DNA from 4 places in the Cytobacillus spongiae genome. Region 2 is predicted to be linked to each of the others. Evidence: riboswitches for the same ligand, from Rfam matches in the RefSeq annotation. Region 2 holds a riboswitch; each other region holds the start of a gene.

Region 1 (5,116 bases), on a different replicon from region 2:
TTTGGAAAATAACTCCCTATTCTTCTTGATTATGCAATTTCTATTGTAAATTATTTAATTCTGTCATTGCTTCTTGAACTAACGTTACCGCTTGACTCATTGCAGCACCTCCGCCGAATGCAGCAGTAACTCCAACAGCTTCCAATATTTCCTCTTCTGTAGCCCCTTGATCTATACAGCCCTTGACATGATAAATGATGCAATACTCATCTTGTGAATATAGACTAATTCCAAGCGCAATTAATTGCTTATCTTTTTGCGAAAGCGAACCAGCTTTAAAGCATTCTTCAGTAAATGCATGATAATGATGAGCGAGTTCAGGCATCTTCTCCGTAAAAACTCCTAAGCCTAGCTTATAGTCATGTAGTGCACCTTGTATTGAATTATTTGCTTCATATTGATGTTCCATTTTATTCACAACTCCCATCATATTCATAATAAGAAGCTTTCTTTAGACATACTCACTCTGAAAGCTAAGACTTTTTCTTCGTTAGTATGTTTGAATAGGAAACAAACTATTCTTTTAAAAAATCTGTTTTCCTATCCGTTGTAGCTTTTTGAAACATGCTCAGTTTCCGCTCCAGGTCCTTGCTTTCCGTAAGACGTACGGTGAGTATCCTCGGCTTAGCCTGTGGGATCTCAACTGTCCCACTGCTCCCTCAAGTGTCTCGCACTCTTCCGCTCCAACCTGCCAGCTATCGTATGAAGAAGGGAATCTTTCTTGGGGTGATACAATATTCTTTTAGAAAATACCCTAAAAAAAACAGGGCCTATGCTAGACCCTGTTTAGTAAATTTATCGGCATGTTGTTCTAGGATTTTCTTTAGTACCATTTGAAGTCAATTATTCTGTGACCGGAACAACAGCACCTTCATACTTTTCTAAAATAAAATCTTGAATTTCTTTCGATCGTAATACTTCAACTAGAGCATTGATTTCTTCACTATTCTCGTCCCCAGAACGTACAGCAATCACATTTACATATGGTGATTGCTCCCCTTCAATCGCAATGGCATCCTCTGTTGGGTTTAATCCAGCATCAATTGCATAGTTAGAGTTAATGAGAACTGCGTCACCTTCATCATTGTTATAAATTTGTGGTAATAATGCTGCTTCATATTCCGTATCGAAATTTAGATTTTTCTCATTTTCTTCAATATCTGCAACTGTTGCTTTCACTTTCTCAATGCCTTCTTTTAACGTAATTAATCCTTCTTTTTCAAGCATTGTCAAAATACGTCCATGGTCTGCAACAGAATTACTCATGATGATCGTAGCACCTTCAGGTAGTTCATCTAAGCTTTTATACTTTTTAGAGTAAACGCCAATTGGTTCAATATGAATTCCACCAGCATTCACAAAATCATACCCGTTTTCAGCAATTTGCGCTTCTAAATATGGAATGTGCTGAAAGTAGTTCGCATCTAATTCATTATCTGCTAACGCCTTGTTTGGCAATACATAATCTTGGAATGGTTGAATTTCAAGCTCAATGCCCTTTTCTTCCAAAAGAGGTTTTACTTGCTCTAAGATTTCTGCATGTGGAACATTTGATGCTCCAACAACAATTTTCTTCTGATCAGCTGCTTTGTCACCTGATTTTCCTTCATCTGAAGTACCACATGCAGCTAAAACCAAAACTACTGCGAATGTTAAAATTGAACTTACCCATTTTTTCATTTTTTGTCTCTCCTATCGTTTGTCTAGTTTGGAAGTGACGTAATCACCAATAAATTGAATGATAAATACAATTATTAAAATTACGATTGTCGCCATAAAGGTGACATCATTGCGACCTCTTTGAAATCCTTCTAAGTAAGCTAGATTTCCAAGCCCACCAGCTCCGATGACACCTGCCATTGCCGTATAGCCTACTAGAGCAATAGCTGTAACGGTTATACCCGAAACTAATGCAGGCATTGATTCCGGCAGAAGAACCTTCCAAATAATCGTTGATGTTTTAGCTCCCATTGATTTTGCTGCCTCAATAACCCCTTTATCAATTTCCCTTAGTCCGATTTCGACCATTCTCGCATAAAAGGGAGCTGCACCAATGACTAGTGCTGGTAATGCTGCATTTTCTCCAATCATCGTGCCTACAATGAATTTAGTAAACGGAATTAATAGGACAATTAAGATAATAAAAGGAATGGATCGAAAAATATTCACGAACCCGCCTATTATTTTATTCACGAAGTTATTCTCCCAAATATTCCCCTTCGCTGTTAGAAATAAGAGCAATCCTAATATGATACCTAATACGAAAGTTACTGCCACGGAAATGGCTGTCATATATAAAGTTTCTTTCGTTGCTTCTATCATGGATTCCCAATTAACATTTGGAAAAAGCTCAGCCATTAGAAATCACCTCCACTCCAACTTGCTGGGAATGAAGAAATTCCATTGCTCTTGTCACTTCATTCAGCTCTCCATCTATATGGATGAATAATGTTCCATAGGACCCATTCTGTGTTTGTGATATTTTCCCTTGAAGGATATTTACACTTACATCATGCTTTCGAATGAGGTTGGTAATGAGCGGCTGTTCAGCTGCTTCACCTACAAAGGTCAATTGAACAACCTTCCCCTGTGGATATTGCTCCAGTAGATGCTCAATCGTTTCTTTCGTTTCTTCAGGTTCTGTTACTTGTTGAACAAATCGCTTCGTAATGGACTGTTTGGGATGTTTAAACACATCTAGTACTGGACCCATCTCAACAATTTGTCCAGACTCCATCACAGCTACCTGATGACAAATTTTTCGAATTACATGCATTTCATGAGTGATTAAGACAATCGTTAAGCCGAGGCGTGCATTAATATCTACCAAGAGTTCTAAAATAGAATCGGTCGTTTGTGGATCAAGAGCAGATGTTGCCTCATCACATAAAAGTACTTTCGGGTTATTTGCAAGTGCTCTTGCAATCCCTACTCGCTGCTTCTGTCCTCCACTCAGTTGAGATGGGTAGGCATCTTCTCGTCCTTCAAGTCCTACAAGCTTAATTAACTCATCGACGCGTGTGCGACGCTCATTACTTGCAACTCCTGCAATTTCTAGTGGGAAAGCAATGTTCTCGCGGACTGTTCGTGACCATAATAAATTAAAATGCTGAAAAATCATGCTAATTTCATGACGTGCTTTGCGAAGTTTCTCTCCTTTAACTTTAGATACTTCGTTTCCAGCAACCGTCACCGTACCTTCAGATGGGAGTTCAAGGCCATTTAACATGCGAATAAGTGTACTTTTTCCCGCACCACTGTAACCAATCACACCGAAAATCTCACCCTCTTTAATTTGAAGGTTAACATCATCTACTGCAACAACCTGACCATTTTTGGATGAGTATATTTTTTTAACATTCTGTATCGAGATCATTTGTTTACCACCCCTTTTATCCCTTCGTCTATGCTGTTATCCTTTGAATCAATTGGATAATTCATTCAAAGGTCATCATCTTATCCATCTTCCTATATAGGTGAAATGTTCAAAAAAACAAAAAAGCCTTTCTACTCATGAGCAGAAAGGCATACGTTCGTTTCCTTTCTCTCATCTTCCAAAGCAAACAGCTTTGTGTGAATTGGCACCATTTCAGATTTTCACTGACGGTTGCCGGGCTTCATAGGGCACATCCCTCCACCTCTCTGGATAAGAGCAAACATTCTATATTCAATTAACACTTTAAACGAAGTAAGTATTTTTTAAATTACGAAATTTATCGTATCATGGATAAAAAGGGGTGTCAACGAAAAAAATGATGGAATCTTATACCTTAGCTGCAACAGATGAAGAAATACCAGTAGCTATTTCAAGTGCTTGTTCTAGATCATCAATTAAATCCTCAACATTTTCAATTCCAACAGATAGGCGAATAAGATCTTCTGAAACGCCCGCTTTTTTCAAGCCTTCTGAATCTAGCTGCTGATGGGTCGTACTAGCTGGATGAATGACCAAGCTCTTCGCATCTCCCACATTCGCCACATGTGCCCAAAGCTCCAGCTGGTTAATAAATTTCGCACCTGCTTCTCTTCCACCTGCAATTCCAAAAACAAGAACAGAGCCAGCCCCTTTTGGTAGGTATTTTTCAGCTAGTTTCACATCTGGGTGCTTTTCATGCTCGGGATGCCCCACCCAGTTCACGGCTGGATGTGATTCTAAATAGTGGATAACCTTTCTTGCATTTGCCACATGCTCCTTCATACGTACATGAAGAGTTTCTAAACCTAAAGTAAATTGAAATGCATTTTGTGGACTAAGAGAGGGCCCTAAGTCTCTTAATAGCTGAACACGCGCTTTCACGATATATGCCAATGGACCAAGTGCCTCACTATAGACAATGTCATGATAACTTGGATCTGGCTTAATGAAAGATGGGAACTTTGGAGAATTCCAATCAAACTTTCCTCCATCAACAATGACCCCTCCTAATGTTGTTCCATTGCCAAGGAGCCATTTCGTTGCCGAATGAACAACAATATCAGCTCCGTAGTCTATTGGACGACATAGATATGGTGTGGCAAATGTGTTATCCACAATAAGTGGGATCCCATTTTCATGAGCTACCTTAGCCACTTTCTCAATATCTAGTACGCGTAGACTTGGGTTTCCAATTGTTTCAGCAAATACAGCCTTCGTTTTTGCTGTAATCGCTTGACGGAAATTCTCCACATCACTTGAATCAACAAGCTTTACAGTTATCCCATACTTTGGAAGCGTTACAGTAAATAAGTTGTATGTTCCCCCATAGAGATTCGAAGCAGCGACAATCTCGTCACCCGCTTCTGCTACGTTTAGAATGGCAGTTGTAATAGCAGCCATCCCACTCGCAACAGCTAAAGCCCCACCCCCTCCTTCAAGGAGAGCGATTCGTTCCTCAAATACTGTGACAGTTGGGTTATGAATGCGCGAGTAAATATATCCTGGCTCTTTAAGCGCAAATAAATCAGCGGCATGTTCTGTATTGCGGAATTGATAAGCATTATTTTGATAAATTGGTACCGCTCTTGCACCCGTAGTTGGGTCTGGTGTTAATCCCCCATGTACTCCTAACGTTTCTAATCGATAATTCTTTTGTTTTTCTGACATCCTCATCTCTCCCTTTTGTTTTTTGTGCTAACA
Region 2 (5,116 bases):
TGCAGACTATCATGGTCTTACCAAAATACACGATCAAAATCAATTGAAGGAACTTTCATACGGAGTCGCTGCAGCCTGGTTGGCTCTCGGCCTCGACCCTGATCGGGCAATCTTTTATCGTCAATCCGACATTCCTGAAATTTTTGAGTTAAGCTGGATTCTTTCCTGTTTTGCACCCAAGGGATTGATGAATCGTGCTCACGCTTACAAATCCCTTGCAGAGGGAAATCAACGTAGTGGAAAAGATGTAGATGCAGGAATCAACATGGGATTATTCACGTACCCCATATTAATGGCCGCTGATATTCTCCTCTTTCAATCAGAGTTGGTGCCTGTGGGGAAAGACCAGATACAACATGTTGAAATCGCACGTGACCTGGCTGAAAGCTTCAACAAACAATATGGAAAAATATTTACGATCCCAGAATATATCATTCAGGAAGAAACATCCGTTATACCTGGACTCGACGGACGTAAAATGAGCAAAAGCTATAATAATACGATTCCTTTGTTCGAGGAACCAAAAAAGCTTCAAAAACTGATCAATAAGATCAAGACTGATTCCATGCCGGCTGAAGAGCCTAAGGACCCTGACTCATCCGTCATTTTTGCCCTTTACAAAGAATTTGCCACCATCGAACAAACTGTAGAGATGAGAAGGAGATTTGAACAAGGGATAGGCTGGGGGGAAGCGAAGAAAGAGCTATTTGGAGTAATGAATTCCTTTATTGCAGAACCTCGCTTGAAATATGATGAACTGATAGCCAATCCCCGGAAGCTTGATGCTATCCTATACGATGGAGCAAAGAAAGCCAGAAAAAAAACGATTCCCTTTTTGAAAGAAATTAAAGAAAAAATCGGGATTTATCAGTAACTTAGAACCTGCTGGTGTGACCGATCATTATCATATATTTTCAGATAATTCATAATTCTCATTGACAATTAACATTCTTTGTTATAAGTTATGGGAAAGTTATTTTTCACACAATCATATAGTTTCTTATCAAGAGAGGTAGAGGGACTGGCCCGACGACACCTCAGCAACCAGCCGCAGTATCAGGTATGGTGCTAATTCCAGCAAGTTGATGTCAACTTGAACGATAAGAGGGAAAACGAATGTACAAAACCTTCTTATTTTTTAAGAAGGTTTTTTGTTTTTTTCTTTTCGATTTCAAGGAAGAAAAGGAGAGAAGAAAGTTGAAAAATCATATTGATACGTTACTGGTCCAGGCAGGAAACCGAAAAGATCCCGGTACGGGTGCCGTAAGCCTGCCTATTCATTTAACCACTGCCTATGCACATAAGGGGATCGGGGAATCGACAGGCTATGATTATTCAAGAACGGGTAATCCGACCCGTACTACATTAGAAGAAACTCTTGCAGAATTGGAGGAGGGGGAGAGGGGATTTGCCTTTAGTTCGGGGATGGCGGCCATCCAGGCCGTTTTGAACCTATTTGTGAGCGGGGATGAATTGATTGTGTCGAAAGATTTATACGGTGGCAGCTACCGATTATTCGTTCAGTATGAAGCACAATATGGGATCAAATGTCACTTTATTGATACAAGTGACATGGGGGCAATAAAGGGAAAGATATCTGCCGAGACCAGAGCCATTTTCCTTGAATCTCCTACCAATCCGTTAATGAATGAGGCGAGTATCTCAGAAGTAGCCGACATAGCAAAAGAAAGGGGGCTGCTTCTCATTGTCGACAATACCTTTTACACACCTGTGCTGCAGAAACCCATTACCAATGGGGCGGATATGGTGATTCACAGCGCTACGAAATATTTAGGGGGACACAATGATGTATTGGCTGGCATTGTGGTCGTAAATACAACAGATCTTGGTGAAAAGCTCTATACTATCCAAAACTCTATAGGTGCGGTGCTTGCCCCATTCGATTGTTGGCTCTTATTAAGGGGAATGAAAACCCTGAGTCTTCGCATGGCTCAGCATGAAAAAAATGCAAAGAGACTGGCAAAGTACCTTGAAGAGCATGAATGTGTAACGGATGTTTTATATCCAGGAAAGGGAGGAATGCTTTCTTTTCGTATTGCAAAAGAAGAATGGGTTGCCCCCTTCCTGAAACACTTGAAGGTCATTACATTTGCAGAAAGCCTGGGTGGAGTAGAAAGCTTCATCACTTATCCTGCTACGCAAACACATGCTGACATTCCTGAGGAAGAAAGAAAAAAGATAGGGATATGCAACAGACTCCTGCGATTTTCGGTGGGAATCGAATATATAGATGACCTTATTGAAGACTTGGAGAATGTGTTTCATCAATTGGAGAAAGAGGTGCTTACGTATGAGTAAAAAACCATTTTCACTTCAGACGTCACTCATTCATTCTCACGGGGTTGACAAAGAAACCGGTGCTGTTTCTACGCCGCTTCATCATGCTACCACCTTCCATCAACAGAATTTCGATCAGTATGGAACATATGATTACAGCCGTTCAGGTAATCCGACGCGGGAAACTGTAGAAGAAACGATTGCAGAATTAGAAGGAGGAATAAAAGGATTTGCCTTTTCATCGGGAATGGCAGCCATCTCAACAAGCTTTTTATTATTATCAAGCGGAGATCATGTTCTCGTATCTGAAGAAGTGTACGGCGGAACTTACAGAATGATTACAGAGGTACTTACCAAGTTTGGTATTGAATATTCATTTGTAAACATGAAGGACCTCCATGAGGTGGCTTGTGCAATAAAGCACAATACGAAAGTGATTTATATGGAAACTCCCTCAAACCCGCTTTTGAATATTACGGATATTGAAGGAGTGGTGAAGCTTGCCAAAGCGAATGGATGTTTAACATTTCTAGATAATACCTTTATGACCCCCCTTCTTCAAAGACCGATCAGTTTAGGGGTAGATGTTGTTCTTCACAGTGCGACGAAGTTTCTTGCCGGTCATAGTGACGTATTAGCAGGCCTTGCCGTAACGGGGAATATAGAGGTTGCAAACAAGCTTTCTTTCTTGCAAAACTCTTTCGGTGCAGTCCTCGGTGTCCAGGACTGCTGGCTGCTTCTGAGAGGTTTGAAAACACTGCATGTACGATTGAAGGAGTCATCAGAATCAGCTTTTAAAATAGCAAACTTCCTTGAGAAAAGAAAGGAAGTGGAAGAGGTGTATTACCCGGGCCTGAGTTTTCATCCTGGCCGCGAAATTCAAATACGACAAGCAGAAGGCCCTGGAGCCGTTCTTTCCTTCAGGTTAAAGGGGGAGAATGAGGTGAAGCAGTTCATTCAAAATGTCACCATTCCTGTCTTCGCAGTGAGCCTTGGGGCAGTAGAGTCGATTCTTTCCTATCCATCCAGAATGTCACATGCTTCCATGCCAAAAGACGAAAGAGAGCGAAGGGGGATTACAGATGGTTTACTACGATTATCTGTTGGACTTGAACACGTGGATGAACTCATAAAGGATCTTCAAAACGGGCTGGACAGTATAAAGGAAAACAAAGGGATTAGTGTGATAAATCTATAATAAAAGGAGGGGAAGCCATGAAGCCGTTACTGGAAGAATTGAAAGAAAGAATCTTAATTGCAGATGGGGCAATCGGAACATTGCTGTATTCATATGGAGTGGACAGATGCTTTGAAGAATTGAATCTATCCCATCCTAATGAAGTGTTAAAGGTCCATAAAGAATATACTGATGCTGGAGCGGATATCATTCAGACCAATACGTACGGAGCCAATTATCAGAAACTTTCCAGATACGGTTTGGAAGATTCAGTGAAGGAAATCAACACTGCTGCAGTGCGACTGGCGCGAAAAGCTGCGGGTATTGATACCTATGTTCTCGGTACCATCGGGGGGATCAGGGCAATCAAACAAAATGTGACGTTAGAAGAAATCAAAAGGAGCTTTCGTGAACAGCTATATTGTTTATTGTTAGAGGGAGTGGATGGCATCCTTCTTGAAACGTATTATGATTTCGAGGAATTAACGACGGTCCTGAATATCGCAAAGCGGGAAACCGATGTTCCTGTCATTGCACAGGTCTCCCTCCATGAAACAGGAGTGCTTCAAAATGGTCTGGAGGTAAAAGATGCCCTTCAACAACTGGAATTATTGGGAGCGGATCTTGTAGGGATCAATTGCCGTATGGGTCCATTTCATATGGTAAACTCCTTAGAATCAGTCCCCCTTCCTAAAAGAGCATTTATCTCCGTCTATCCCAACGCCAGTCTCCCAAATTATGAAGAAGGACGGTTCTATTACTCTGCTGAACCGGATTACTTCGGGGATATAAGCAATGAATTGAGAATGCAGGGTGCAAGGCTTATCGGGGGGTGCTGTGGAACGACTCCCGATCACATCCGATCAGTTGCTGCCCGGCTGAAAAGCAGGGAACCTGTGAAACAAAAAGAGGTGAAAAAGAAAGAAATCGTTCAGTTATCATCTCCGACTATCAAAGGGAGCCTGTTGCATACGAAGGTAAAAGAAAAGAAAACCATCATCGTTGAACTCGATCCTCCTAAACATTTGGATACCAAGCTGTTTTTTCAAGGCGCTGAGGCCCTTAAGGGAGCTGGAATCGATGCAATCACCCTTGCTGATAACCCCTTGGCATCACCACGTATAGGAAATGACGCGATCGGCAGCCTTGTCCAATCAAGATTTGACCTCACCCCATTAGTCCACATTACTTGCCGGGATCGGAACCTGATTGGACTTCAGTCTCACCTAATGGGTTTACACACGTTAGGGATTCACAATATATTAGCGATAACGGGTGATCCCGCCAAGATTGGTGATTTTCCAGGGGCTGCATCAGTATATGACCTGTCGTCCCTTGAACTTATCGAATTAATCAAGCAGAACAATGAAGGCATATCGTTTTCAGGTAAATCACTCCGTGAGCGTACTCAGTTTTCAGTTGGAGCAGCATTTAACCCAAATTTCAGGCATTTGAACGCTTCAGTGAAAAGGCTCGAAAAGAAAAAGAAAGCGGGAGCCGATTATTTCATTTCCCAACCCATATTCGGGAAAGAGCAGCTGTTTCAAGTGCATGAAGCCACAAAACATTTAGATGTTCCGATCTTTATTGGAATCATGCCACTGATCAGCTCAAGAAATGCAGAATTCTTGCACCACGAAG
Region 3 (5,116 bases), on a different replicon from region 2:
TATTGACACGATTACAGGCATCTCAGAGCAAACGAACTTACTATCATTAAACGCAAGTATTGAAGCGGCCCGGGCAGGTGAGCATGGGAAAGGATTTGCAGTAGTAGCCCAAGAGGTTCGCAAGTTAGCAGAAGAATCCCAAAGGTCAGCAGATCAAGTCGTTGGTATTATCCAAAACATTGAACAAGTTGTGGAGAAAGCGGTAGAGTCAGTAGAATCAACGAATCGTACGGTTGAAGAACAGGAAAAGGCAGTGGAAGAAACGAAAGAAATTTTTGCCAGTATTTTACGTTCATTAGAAGAAGTAACAAGGAAATCGGAGGAAGTAAGAACCTCGATTGAGATCGGCCAACAAAGCAAAGATATTGTATCTGAACAAACAAGTAATATTTCGGCGATTTCTGAACAAACGGCTTCAGCAACTGAGGAAGTCTCCGCTTCGGCTGAAGAAATATCTGCAACGATGGAAGAGTTTAGTAGACATGCAAATGGTCTTGAAGGATTATCTAGAAAGCTAGAAGAACAGGTTCGTCAATTTAAATTACGATAAGAAGTGAGAACGAGCAGGGGGACCCCCTGCTCGTTTTTCTATGATGGAAATTTGGTTTGCCGTGAGAAGAGGAAGGGCTAATTGAGATGGTAGGTCAATTGAGAGAATGCGGCAAATTGAAGTGATGTGTCAATTATGAGTTGCGAGTTAATTGCATAGGATTGCTCTATTAGGAGGCGAGAACTAATTGGATTCGAGGTTTAATTGTAAGATGTTGACGATTCTTCACGGAATTGTCCTTTTTGTGAGCGAACGCTCCTTTTATGAGCGTTCGCTCCATTATCCTCGAATATCGCTCGCATTTCGCCATTTTCGCTCCTATTCGACTAGAATTCGCTCCGATTCGACGAATTTTCGCTCCATAGATGAGGGTTTTCGCTCATCATAGGGAAATTCACATCTAATCTAGTATATTAAGGCTTTAATATGATCGGATATGGCTAATCAATGAGGTTTGATAAATAAAAAAGTGATAGAAAACAAGATGAACGATTAGTAGCATCAAAAGAGCATGGCTAAATTTCAGTATTTTATAAAAACTTTATCATTTCTTCCTTTAATTCTCTACTGTATAATAGAATTCATTAATCACCTGAATAAGGGGGCAGAATAATGAAGCGTTCGATACATACCGAAGTGGTTCATCAAAATAAAAAAGATACAGAATCCATTCGAAGTAAAGCAACACCGATTTTTCAAACCTCAGTTTTTCAATTTAAGACGTTAGAGGATCTAGAAGGGCATTATGAAGGAGACGGTTCCTATTTATATACGAGAAACGGCAATCCGAATACAGATGAGCTGGGTCAGGCGATTGCTAAGCTAGAAGGTGCAGAAGATGGGGTGGCTACTTCCTCTGGGATATCAGCTATTTTAGCAGGTATTTTGGCTGTGGTACAGAATGGCGATCACATCCTCGCAGCAGAAGATCTGTATGGTGGAACGTATCATTTACTGGGTCATGAATTGAAGAATTTTGGTATTCAAGTTACATTTGCTGATTTTACAGAAATAGAATCTCTTCAATCACATGTTCATTCCAATACAAAGCTGATCTACTCTGAATCGATTACGAATCCTTTTTTACGAGTAGAAAAGATAGCTGAACTTGTGAATTTCGCTAAGAAAAATGAGTTGATGACAATGATTGATAACACATTTGCGACACCGATCTTGCTCAATCCAATTGAGCTAGGAGTCGATTTAGTCGCCCACAGCGCGACAAAATACATCGGTGGTCATAGTGATGTGTCAGCAGGTGTTCTAGTAGGGAGAAAAGAACTCGTGGATAAGGCTCGGCAAAAAGTGGTGGGGCTAGGCTCTAATTTAAGCCCATTTGAAGCGTGGCTAACAATGAGAGGCTCGAAAACAATGGCTTTGCGAGTAGAGAAGCAAGCAGCTAATGCGAAGGAATTGGCTAATGCTCTCGTGGAAAGCGAGCTTGTAGAAAAAGTATATTATCCACAAAATGAACTGCCTAAAGGTAATGGGGCAATTGTAACCGTAACGCTGCAGCAAAAGGTAAATATGAGTGTCTTCTTTTCAGCGTTAGATTGGATAAAAATTGTTCCTTCACTAGCAGGTGTAGAAACGACAGTCTCCTATCCAATTGCTACATCCCATCGTGCTCTTCCGAAAGAAGCGAAAGAAAAATTGGGCATAACCCAGCATGTTGTGCGTATATCTGTTGGAATAGAAGAATTATTTGATATTGTCCAGCAATTTACCAAAGCAATTGAGCAAGCAGCTGGAAAATCCGTTTGAAAATAATAAATTTTCTAAAAATGATTGACGATTCGTATCGTATTCGATAAAATCCCCTTGTAAGTAAAAATCAGAACAACTAAATAAACTCTTATCCAGAGAGGCGGAGGGACTAGGCCCGATGAAGCCCGGCAACCACCAATGTACAATTGGGATGGTGCCAATTCCTACAAGTCATGTGACTTGAGAGATGAGAGGAGGATTGTCGATTTCACGCCCTCTTCTTTGGAAGAGGGCGTTTTTGTCAATTATTTAAGGAAGGACGTGGCGTCTTGACAGCTAAAACAATTAGAGTAGCTCTGTTAGGATTTGGGACAGTTGGGCAAGGTATTTTCGAAATGATTGAGGGGAAAAAGTCTGCTTTGAGTCAGTTACTTAATGCGGAGATTGAAGTACCTGTCATTTTCGTTCGAGATGGTGGAAAGAAGAGAGGTGTTCCAGCTAGTACAATTGTTACGAATCAGTGGAGTGATCTATTGAAAACTCCAAATATCGATGTTGTTGTGGAAGCGATCGTTGGGGAAGAGCCAGCTGCCACATATGTGAGCGAGTGGCTAGGAAGGGGAATTCCGGTAATCACCGCAAATAAAGAAATGTTTTCACTACATGGTGAGCGATTGAAACGTCAAGCACAAGATAATCACACGTATATTGGGTATGAGGCGACAACTGCTGGGTCTATTCCGGTTATTCGAACCATTAGTCAGCTTTTAAAGGTCAATCGAATTCATAAAGTCGAGGGTATTCTAAATGGGACAACGAATTATATGCTCACGTATATGAGAGAGCAAGGGAAGGAATATGAAGTAGCTTTAGAAAAAGCACAGCAACTCGGGTATGCTGAAGCGGATCCTACCAATGATGTAGATGGATTTGATGCCTTTTATAAGCTAATGATTCTTTGTGAAACCATATATGGTTCTCAGCCTGTTTGGAATGAAGTAGAACGGAGACCATTAGGTAGCTCTCTACAAGAATTAGTTCCTTTCGTAAATGAAAAATTAAGGCTTAAGTATATAGCTTCAGCTGAACTAGTAGGAGATCGCATTATTGGGTCAATCAGACCAACACTGGTTGGGCCGCAGCATCCGTTATTTGCTGTTGAGGGGGTAGATAATGCAATTATTATTCATACAGATTTATCGGGAGAGCTTACCTTAAGAGGGCCAGGAGCTGGGAAAACAGCAACGGCAAGTATTATGCTAGAAGAATTAGTAGCTATCTTTGCGAAAGAGAATATTCCATTTGCTCATAATAAAGGATGAGGTGCTATTGAACTGCGCCTCATCCTGTACATTAGTGCATAACTAATTGGAAAATCAAGCTCACACAGAAGAATCAAATGTACGATAACATCCTTTCCTTTGGAATGTCCTGTTATCAACCTTATTTAAAGATTCCGAGAGCATCCATGAAAACAATGATAATGATTGGTGGAATCACAAATTTTAACACGATATACCAAATGTTGAATAGGATGGTTCCTCTAGTAGAGTCTTGTAATAATTCTCTTTTAAGCACTTCTTTTTTGATTAAATTTGGAACAAATAATGATATGAGCAATACACCAATCGGGAGAAGAATATTACTCACAAGGAAATCGGCTGCATCAAAGGCGTTTTTTCCAAAAATCGTAAGGTCTGAAAGTGTGCCAAATGAAAGGGCAGATGGAATTCCAAGAATGAAGATGAAACCTCCTATAATCCATGAGTAAGAAGCACGCTTCTTCATATTCCCTTTTGAAAGTGTGGCGATAATAATCTCTAGCATTGAAAAAGCAGAAGTTAAGGTCGCAAATAAGAATAAGGCTAAGAATAAAAAGAAGAAGACCTCTCCCATTGCTAATTTTTCAAAAACGGCTGGTAAAACAACGAACAACAATCCTGGTCCTTCAGCTGGTTCAAGACCTAATGAGAATACGGCAGGGAAAATTGCGAGTCCAGCTAATACTGCTATAAATAAATTCATGAACACTACAGAAAGAGCAGGTTGAACAATTCGCTCTGTCTTAGGAAGATAGGAGCTGTATGTCACCATAACAGAAACCCCAACACTTAATGAGAAGAAGGATTGTCCCATGGCGAATAGGATGCTGTTGGAAGTTAATTTTGAAAAATCAGGTGATAAAAAGAATTTAACACCTTCTAAAGAATTTTCTAAAGTTAACGATCGAGCGATTAATATCACAAATAATACAAATAATGCGGGCATCAGCAGCTTGCTTGCCTTCTCAATTCCTTGCTGAACGCCCTTTGCCACAACGACGATCGTAATCAGTAAGAATGCAGCTTGAGCGAGAAGAACAGACCAAGCGTCCCCAATGGATTCTCCAAAAAGCCCGCCATAATCCGCTCCTGATTGGATGATTCCACCGAAGATTCCTTTGATGAAATAGATAACGATCCATCCACCTACCACACTGTAGAAGGATAGTAATATAAAGCAGGTAATGACTCCGATCCAGCCAATCCAATGCCATTTGCTATTTGGAGCAATCGCTGAATAGGCGCGAATAGCATCCTTTCCCGTACTTCGTCCAATAACGAATTCTGCTAATAATAGTGGAAGGCCTATGAATAAAGAAAATAATAAAAACAGTAGAAAAAAGGCTCCGCCACCACTCACTCCTGTTACATAGGGGAGCTTCCATATCGCGCCAATTCCGATAGCTGAACCAGCTGCAGATAGTATGAAGCCAATTCTTGATGACCATTGTTCTCTCTCCACTTTGTTTCTCTCCTTTTCTATGATGAATTTCAGCTAAAAAGACTTACCTAGTAGGAGTCAAACATAAAAAGCCAC
Region 4 (5,116 bases), on a different replicon from region 2:
CAGCGAAGGAAATTGTGAACAAAAAACTTGTTGATGGCATAGGAGGAGGAATCTGCCAGACTTCTTCTACTCTATTCAATGCAATTGACCAAGTGGGAGTTAGCTATATTGAAAGGCATCATCATTCACTCGGTGTGGGGTATGTACCTAAAGGGAGAGATGCTACGGTTTCGTGGGGAGGAGTCGACTTCCAATTTCAGAATACGACAGGAGTTCCCTTCCTGTTAAAAGCATACACAAATGGAGGATCTATTACGGTTGAAGTCAGATCCAAACGCCCGTTATAAATCGAAAAAAGGCATTCAGACTTAAGTTCGTCTGAATGCCTTTTCAATAGTGAGGACATCTAGTAGCACACTCGATTTCTTCCCAATCTTTTTGCCTCGTATAGGAGTTGATCTGCTACATCAATTTGCTGGTGAACATCTTTGGCTGGATAAAATGGACATATACCGATTGAAACAGAAATGCTTGGAGTGATCTCTCCAGACGCTGAGCTGAACTTTTCAAGAAGTAGATGCCTTCTGAGTTCATTAAAGTAATAAGCCGTTTCTTCTAACGAATCTCCGCTACAAAATGCAATGAATTCTTCTCCGCCATAGCGTGCGAACATGATATGGTCAGTCTGCTTTTGCCTAAGATACTGGGCAAATTGAATCAGTACACGATCACCTGTTAGATGGCCAAACTTGTCATTGATTTCTTTAAAAAAGTCTAGATCTAGCAAGGCGAGAAAGTAAGGGTTATTTGGGTTTTGACTGATTTGTTCTGACATGACTTCAAGAAATTTTCGCTTGTTATAGAGTCCTGTTAACGGGTCGAAATCAGCTAATTGGTTTAATCGTTGCCGCTGGTCCTCTTGTTGAATGCCGTTAATAATAAAGATATAAAAGATAAAGGATGAACCTATAATTGAAACATATCGAAAAGTTAAAAGCTGAAGAGCTTCATCCACAGATAGTGAAAAAAAGAAAAGTGTTGGGAAATCAGATAAAATCCATGCAATAGTCGTTGCGATCGCAATCTTCTTAAAATGGTAGCGGGGAGTTTCCCCTTGAAAAAAATAAAGGCCAACGATTGTAGGGAAAATCATACCAAATAGGGTTCCTGGGACTGCTCCAGGACCTCCCATAATCAGCCGCCAAATCGAAGCAACAAATAAGACAGGAAGGGCTGTATTCCATCCTCTCATAATGGCTAAAAATAATAATGGGATGAGCCGTAAATCGAGAAAATATTCCTCAAAGCGAATCGGTAAGTAGAACATAGAAATCGTCGCAGCTATACCGAAGAAAATGATTAGAAATTCCCCGGCTCTTTTCGGAATACATGGCTTGTAATGGAAAATCATATTAATACATAAGTGCAACAATAACAAAAGAGCAAAGTTGGATAACACAGACTGTATCAATGGGATGACTTCCTCTCTCTAGAAGTTCAAAATTTAGAAAAAAGCACCAATTTATATTACCATAAATTACCGGAATAATGGGTATTTAGCAGAATATTTTATCATTTTTTTCAATTAGCGAATGAAAGGATACTTACAGCACACCTTCGAAAAAAATAAAAATAAGAATTGACACAGTTAACGAATCATTGTAAAGTGTATCTCACAGGAAATAATTGAATAAAAATCGTGATTCTTATCGAGAGAGGTAGAGGGACTGGCCCAATGAAACCTCGGCAGCGGACTGATTACAAGTACTGTGCCAAATCCAGCAAGTCATATGACTTGAAAGATAAGAAGAGGAAACATACATATGTTTAGGTGAACCTCTTCTTATCGAGAAGAGGTTTTTTTCATTCCTGAAAAAAGGAAAGGAGATTGAAAACAAGAGTCTTTTTTATATTAAAACATAGTAATCCGATAGGTTAATAATGTATTTCTTATCAAGAGAGGTAGAGGGAAATGGCCCAATGAAGCCTCGGCAGCGGACTAATAATTAGTACTGTGCCAAATCCAGCAAGCGATATAGCTTGTAAAGATAAGAAGAGCTCTACAATGTAGACCCCTCTTCTTGTCTGAAGAGGGTTTTTTGTTGGTACATTTTACAGTTAATCATGACAGTAACTCATTCAAAATCAGAAAAAGTATCATCCCTGTTTAATAAAAAATGAAAAAGGAGTGACAAACGATGATTTTATTTCAGGATGTTCGAAAAGTATATGAAAGTAGCGGAGAACAGGTTCACGCGTTAAATGGAGTGGACCTTCATATCAAGAAGGGGGATATCTTTGGTGTTATTGGATTTAGTGGAGCAGGGAAAAGCTCGTTAATTCGCTGCGTCAACTTACTTGAACGACCGACGAGTGGGAAGGTGATCGTCGATGGGAAAGATTTACTATCGTTATCGACCAAACAGGTGAGAGAAGCGAAGAAAGATATTGGGATGATTTTTCAACACTTTAATCTCCTCAATTCGAAAACGGTTTTTGACAATGTGGCGATCCCTCTTCGCTTGGCGAAAGTTTCCAAGCAGGAGATTACAACAAGGGTAATGGAGCTACTGGAATTTGTCGGTCTAAATGAAAAGGCAAATAATTACCCGGATCAGCTTTCTGGAGGGCAAAAGCAGCGAGTTGGAATTGCGAGGGCACTAGCAACAAAGCCATCGATTCTATTATGTGATGAAGCGACATCAGCCCTCGATCCCCAAACGACTCGTGCGATTCTACAGCTTCTGAAAAAAATCAATGAGGAATATAAAATTACCATCCTTATCATTACCCATGAAATGTCTGTCATCCGAGAGATCTGCAATCGGGTAGCAGTGATTGAAGGAGGCAAGATTATTGAAGAAGGAACAGTCTTTCAAGTGTTCTCTTCTCCTAAAACAGAAACAGCCCGAAGCTTTGTTAGCTCTGTGATGAATGATCAATTACCAGAGGCGGTGAAGAGATTGGTTGAAAATGTAGAAGGAATACAGAGAGTGTACCGAATTCACTTTGTAGGAGAATCGGCGGGTGAGCCTCTTTTTTCCAAACTAGCCAAGAAGTTTGATCTTCACGTAAATGTTCTTTTTGGGAATATTACAGAGCTTCAAGGGATTCCATATGGCAATTTAATTGTGGAATTTCAAGGGGAGGAGAAAGAAATCAATCGAGCACTAATGTACATCAATCAGCAAGAAGTTTTAATAAAGGAAGTGACCACACATGCTAGTTGATCAGCAACAAATTATCGATGCCCTTCTTGAAACAATTCAAATGGTAGCTGCATCCCTGTTATTCTCCACCTTATTGGGCTTGCCACTCGGGATTCTACTCGTTGTAACGAGAAAGGGACATCTTCTTGAAAATAAGGTTGTGTTCAATTGTTTAAATGGAATAATTAACATTTTTCGTTCTGTGCCCTTCATTATTTTGATGGTGGCAATTATTCCAATTACTCGACTTATCGTCGGAACTTCGATTGGTACTGCAGCTGCTGTGGTTCCGCTTGTATTTTATGCAGGGCCGTATATTGCTAGATTAATTGAAAATTCCCTATTAGAGGTTGACCCTGGGGTAATTGAAGCAGCAGAGGCGATGGGAGCTACACCTTGGCAAATCATTGTTCGATTTCTCATACCAGAGGCACTAAGCTCACTCGTGCTGTCCATTACAATAGCAACTGTCGGTCTTGTTGGTGCATCTGCTATGGCTGGGGCTGTTGGTGGAGGTGGACTTGGGGATCTTGCGATTACGTATGGGTATCAGCGGTTTGATACTACGGTCATGCTAATTACCGTTGGGATCTTAGTTGTCATGGTTCAAGGGCTTCAATCCTTTGGCAATATTTTATCGAAAAAAATTAGAAGAAGATAAAAAGGAGGAATTTCATCATGAAAAAAATTGGATTATTCGTTATTGTTCTAGCATTATTGGTCTTTAGTACAGCATGCTCATCGAAAACGAGCGGCAAGGAAGAGGAAGTTACTATTAAGGTAGGAGTAAGTGGTTCTGACAATCGAATTTGGGACTATGTTTCGGAAAAAGCAAAGAAGGAGGGCATTCAGGTGGAGATTGTTCGGTTCTCTGATTATGTTCAGCCCAATATTGCGTTAGCAGAGGAAGAACTTGATGCAAATGCTTTTCAAACAATTTCATATTTCAATGCGTTTAAAAAGGAGCATAATCTGGATCTTGTTCCAATTGCGACGACCGTTATTGCACCGATGGGAATTTATTCAGAGAAATACAAGTCTGTTGATGAAATCCCAGAAGGTGGAAAGATTGCTGTTCCAAATGAAGCAACCAATATGGGCCGTGCATTCTTGCTCCTGCAAGAGGCGGGCTTAATCAAGCTACCAGATGACTTCGATGGGAATGGTTCTCTAGATCAAATCGTTGAAAATCCAAAGAATCTTGAGATTGTTCCAGTTGTAGCAGGGCAAACACCGCGAGTATTACCGGATGTTGCTGCAAGCATAATTAATAATGGAATCGCAGTAGATGCGGGGTTCAGTCCTGTTAATGACTCGATTTTCCATGAAAGTGCAACGGCAACCCCTTACATTAATATTATTGCTGTTCGAGCGGAGGATCAGGATAACGAGTCATTGAAGAAGCTAGCTGAACTCTATCAACAAGATGATGTGGCTGAATTTATTGAGAAGGAGTACAAAGGGAATGTGATTCCTACCTTTGTTCCACTTAGTGAGATTGGAGAATGATTAGTTGTTACCATGCTTACGAAAAACGAGGGAGGTTGAAGAAAGATGACAACAATTGCAAATACGTATCATTTGCAGAAAAAAGCAATAACTGACGATGTGGATAGTAAAAAGGAGCTTTATATATCTACTAGTCATCAAATACATGATAAACCTGAGATTGGAAATGAAGAATTTTTTGCTTCTCGTCTATTAATCTCCCTACTTGAAACAGAAGGCTTCACGGTCGAAAAAGGTGTGGCAGGTCATAAGACGGCATTTTTTGCTAGAAAAAGAGCCGCAAAGCCAGGACCAGCGATTGCATTCCTCGCTGAATACGATGCATTGCCAGGTCTTGGTCACGCTTGCGGACACAATATCATTGGAACTACTAGTGTAGCAGCAGGAATTGCGGTCAGCAAAGCGATTGAGGACACAGGTGGTGAAGTAGTCGTGTTAGGCACGCCTGCGGAGGAAGG

The links. Region 2 has a riboswitch for S-adenosylmethionine ahead of LS684_RS21410 (methionine biosynthesis PLP-dependent protein). Riboswitches for the same ligand answer to the same signal wherever they lie in the genome.
Region 1: it holds a riboswitch for S-adenosylmethionine, as region 2 does, so the genes downstream of both, LS684_RS17715 (methionine ABC transporter ATP-binding protein) here and LS684_RS21410 (methionine biosynthesis PLP-dependent protein) in region 2, are expected to answer to the same signal.
Region 3: it holds a riboswitch for S-adenosylmethionine, as region 2 does, so the genes downstream of both, LS684_RS04525 (homoserine dehydrogenase) here and LS684_RS21410 (methionine biosynthesis PLP-dependent protein) in region 2, are expected to answer to the same signal.
Region 4: it holds a riboswitch for S-adenosylmethionine, as region 2 does, so the genes downstream of both, LS684_RS03765 (methionine ABC transporter ATP-binding protein) here and LS684_RS21410 (methionine biosynthesis PLP-dependent protein) in region 2, are expected to answer to the same signal.

Annotation. Positions count from the first base shown of each region.
Region 1 covers NZ_CP089997.1:3,493,248-3,498,363, forward strand. Annotated here, with positions in the region: gene LS684_RS17700 (carboxymuconolactone decarboxylase family protein) at 41-409, opposite strand; gene LS684_RS17705 (MetQ/NlpA family ABC transporter substrate-binding protein) at 844-1,680, opposite strand; gene LS684_RS17710 (methionine ABC transporter permease) at 1,693-2,358, opposite strand; gene LS684_RS17715 (methionine ABC transporter ATP-binding protein) at 2,351-3,376, opposite strand; SAM riboswitch class I at 3,545-3,653, opposite strand; gene LS684_RS17720 (O-acetylhomoserine aminocarboxypropyltransferase/cysteine synthase family protein) at 3,764-5,083, opposite strand.
Region 2 covers NZ_CP089998.1:182,376-187,491, forward strand. Annotated here, with positions in the region: gene LS684_RS21405 (tryptophan--tRNA ligase) at 1-874, shown strand, start outside; SAM riboswitch class I at 998-1,107, shown strand; gene LS684_RS21410 (methionine biosynthesis PLP-dependent protein) at 1,198-2,319, shown strand; gene metC (cystathionine beta-lyase) at 2,312-3,496, shown strand; gene LS684_RS21420 (bifunctional homocysteine S-methyltransferase/methylenetetrahydrofolate reductase) at 3,514-5,116, shown strand, end outside.
Region 3 covers NZ_CP089997.1:844,325-849,440, forward strand. Annotated here, with positions in the region: gene LS684_RS04515 (methyl-accepting chemotaxis protein) at 1-550, shown strand, start outside; gene LS684_RS04520 (trans-sulfuration enzyme family protein) at 1,163-2,314, shown strand; SAM riboswitch class I at 2,403-2,511, shown strand; gene LS684_RS04525 (homoserine dehydrogenase) at 2,587-3,579, shown strand; gene LS684_RS04530 (sodium-dependent transporter) at 3,701-5,041, opposite strand.
Region 4 covers NZ_CP089997.1:718,561-723,676, forward strand. Annotated here, with positions in the region: gene LS684_RS03755 (VanW family protein) at 1-287, shown strand, start outside; gene LS684_RS03760 (GGDEF domain-containing protein) at 347-1,411, opposite strand; SAM riboswitch class I at 1,644-1,749, shown strand; SAM riboswitch class I at 1,888-1,995, shown strand; gene LS684_RS03765 (methionine ABC transporter ATP-binding protein) at 2,139-3,170, shown strand; gene LS684_RS03770 (methionine ABC transporter permease) at 3,160-3,810, shown strand; gene LS684_RS03775 (MetQ/NlpA family ABC transporter substrate-binding protein) at 3,828-4,658, shown strand; gene LS684_RS03780 (M20 family metallopeptidase) at 4,704-5,116, shown strand, end outside.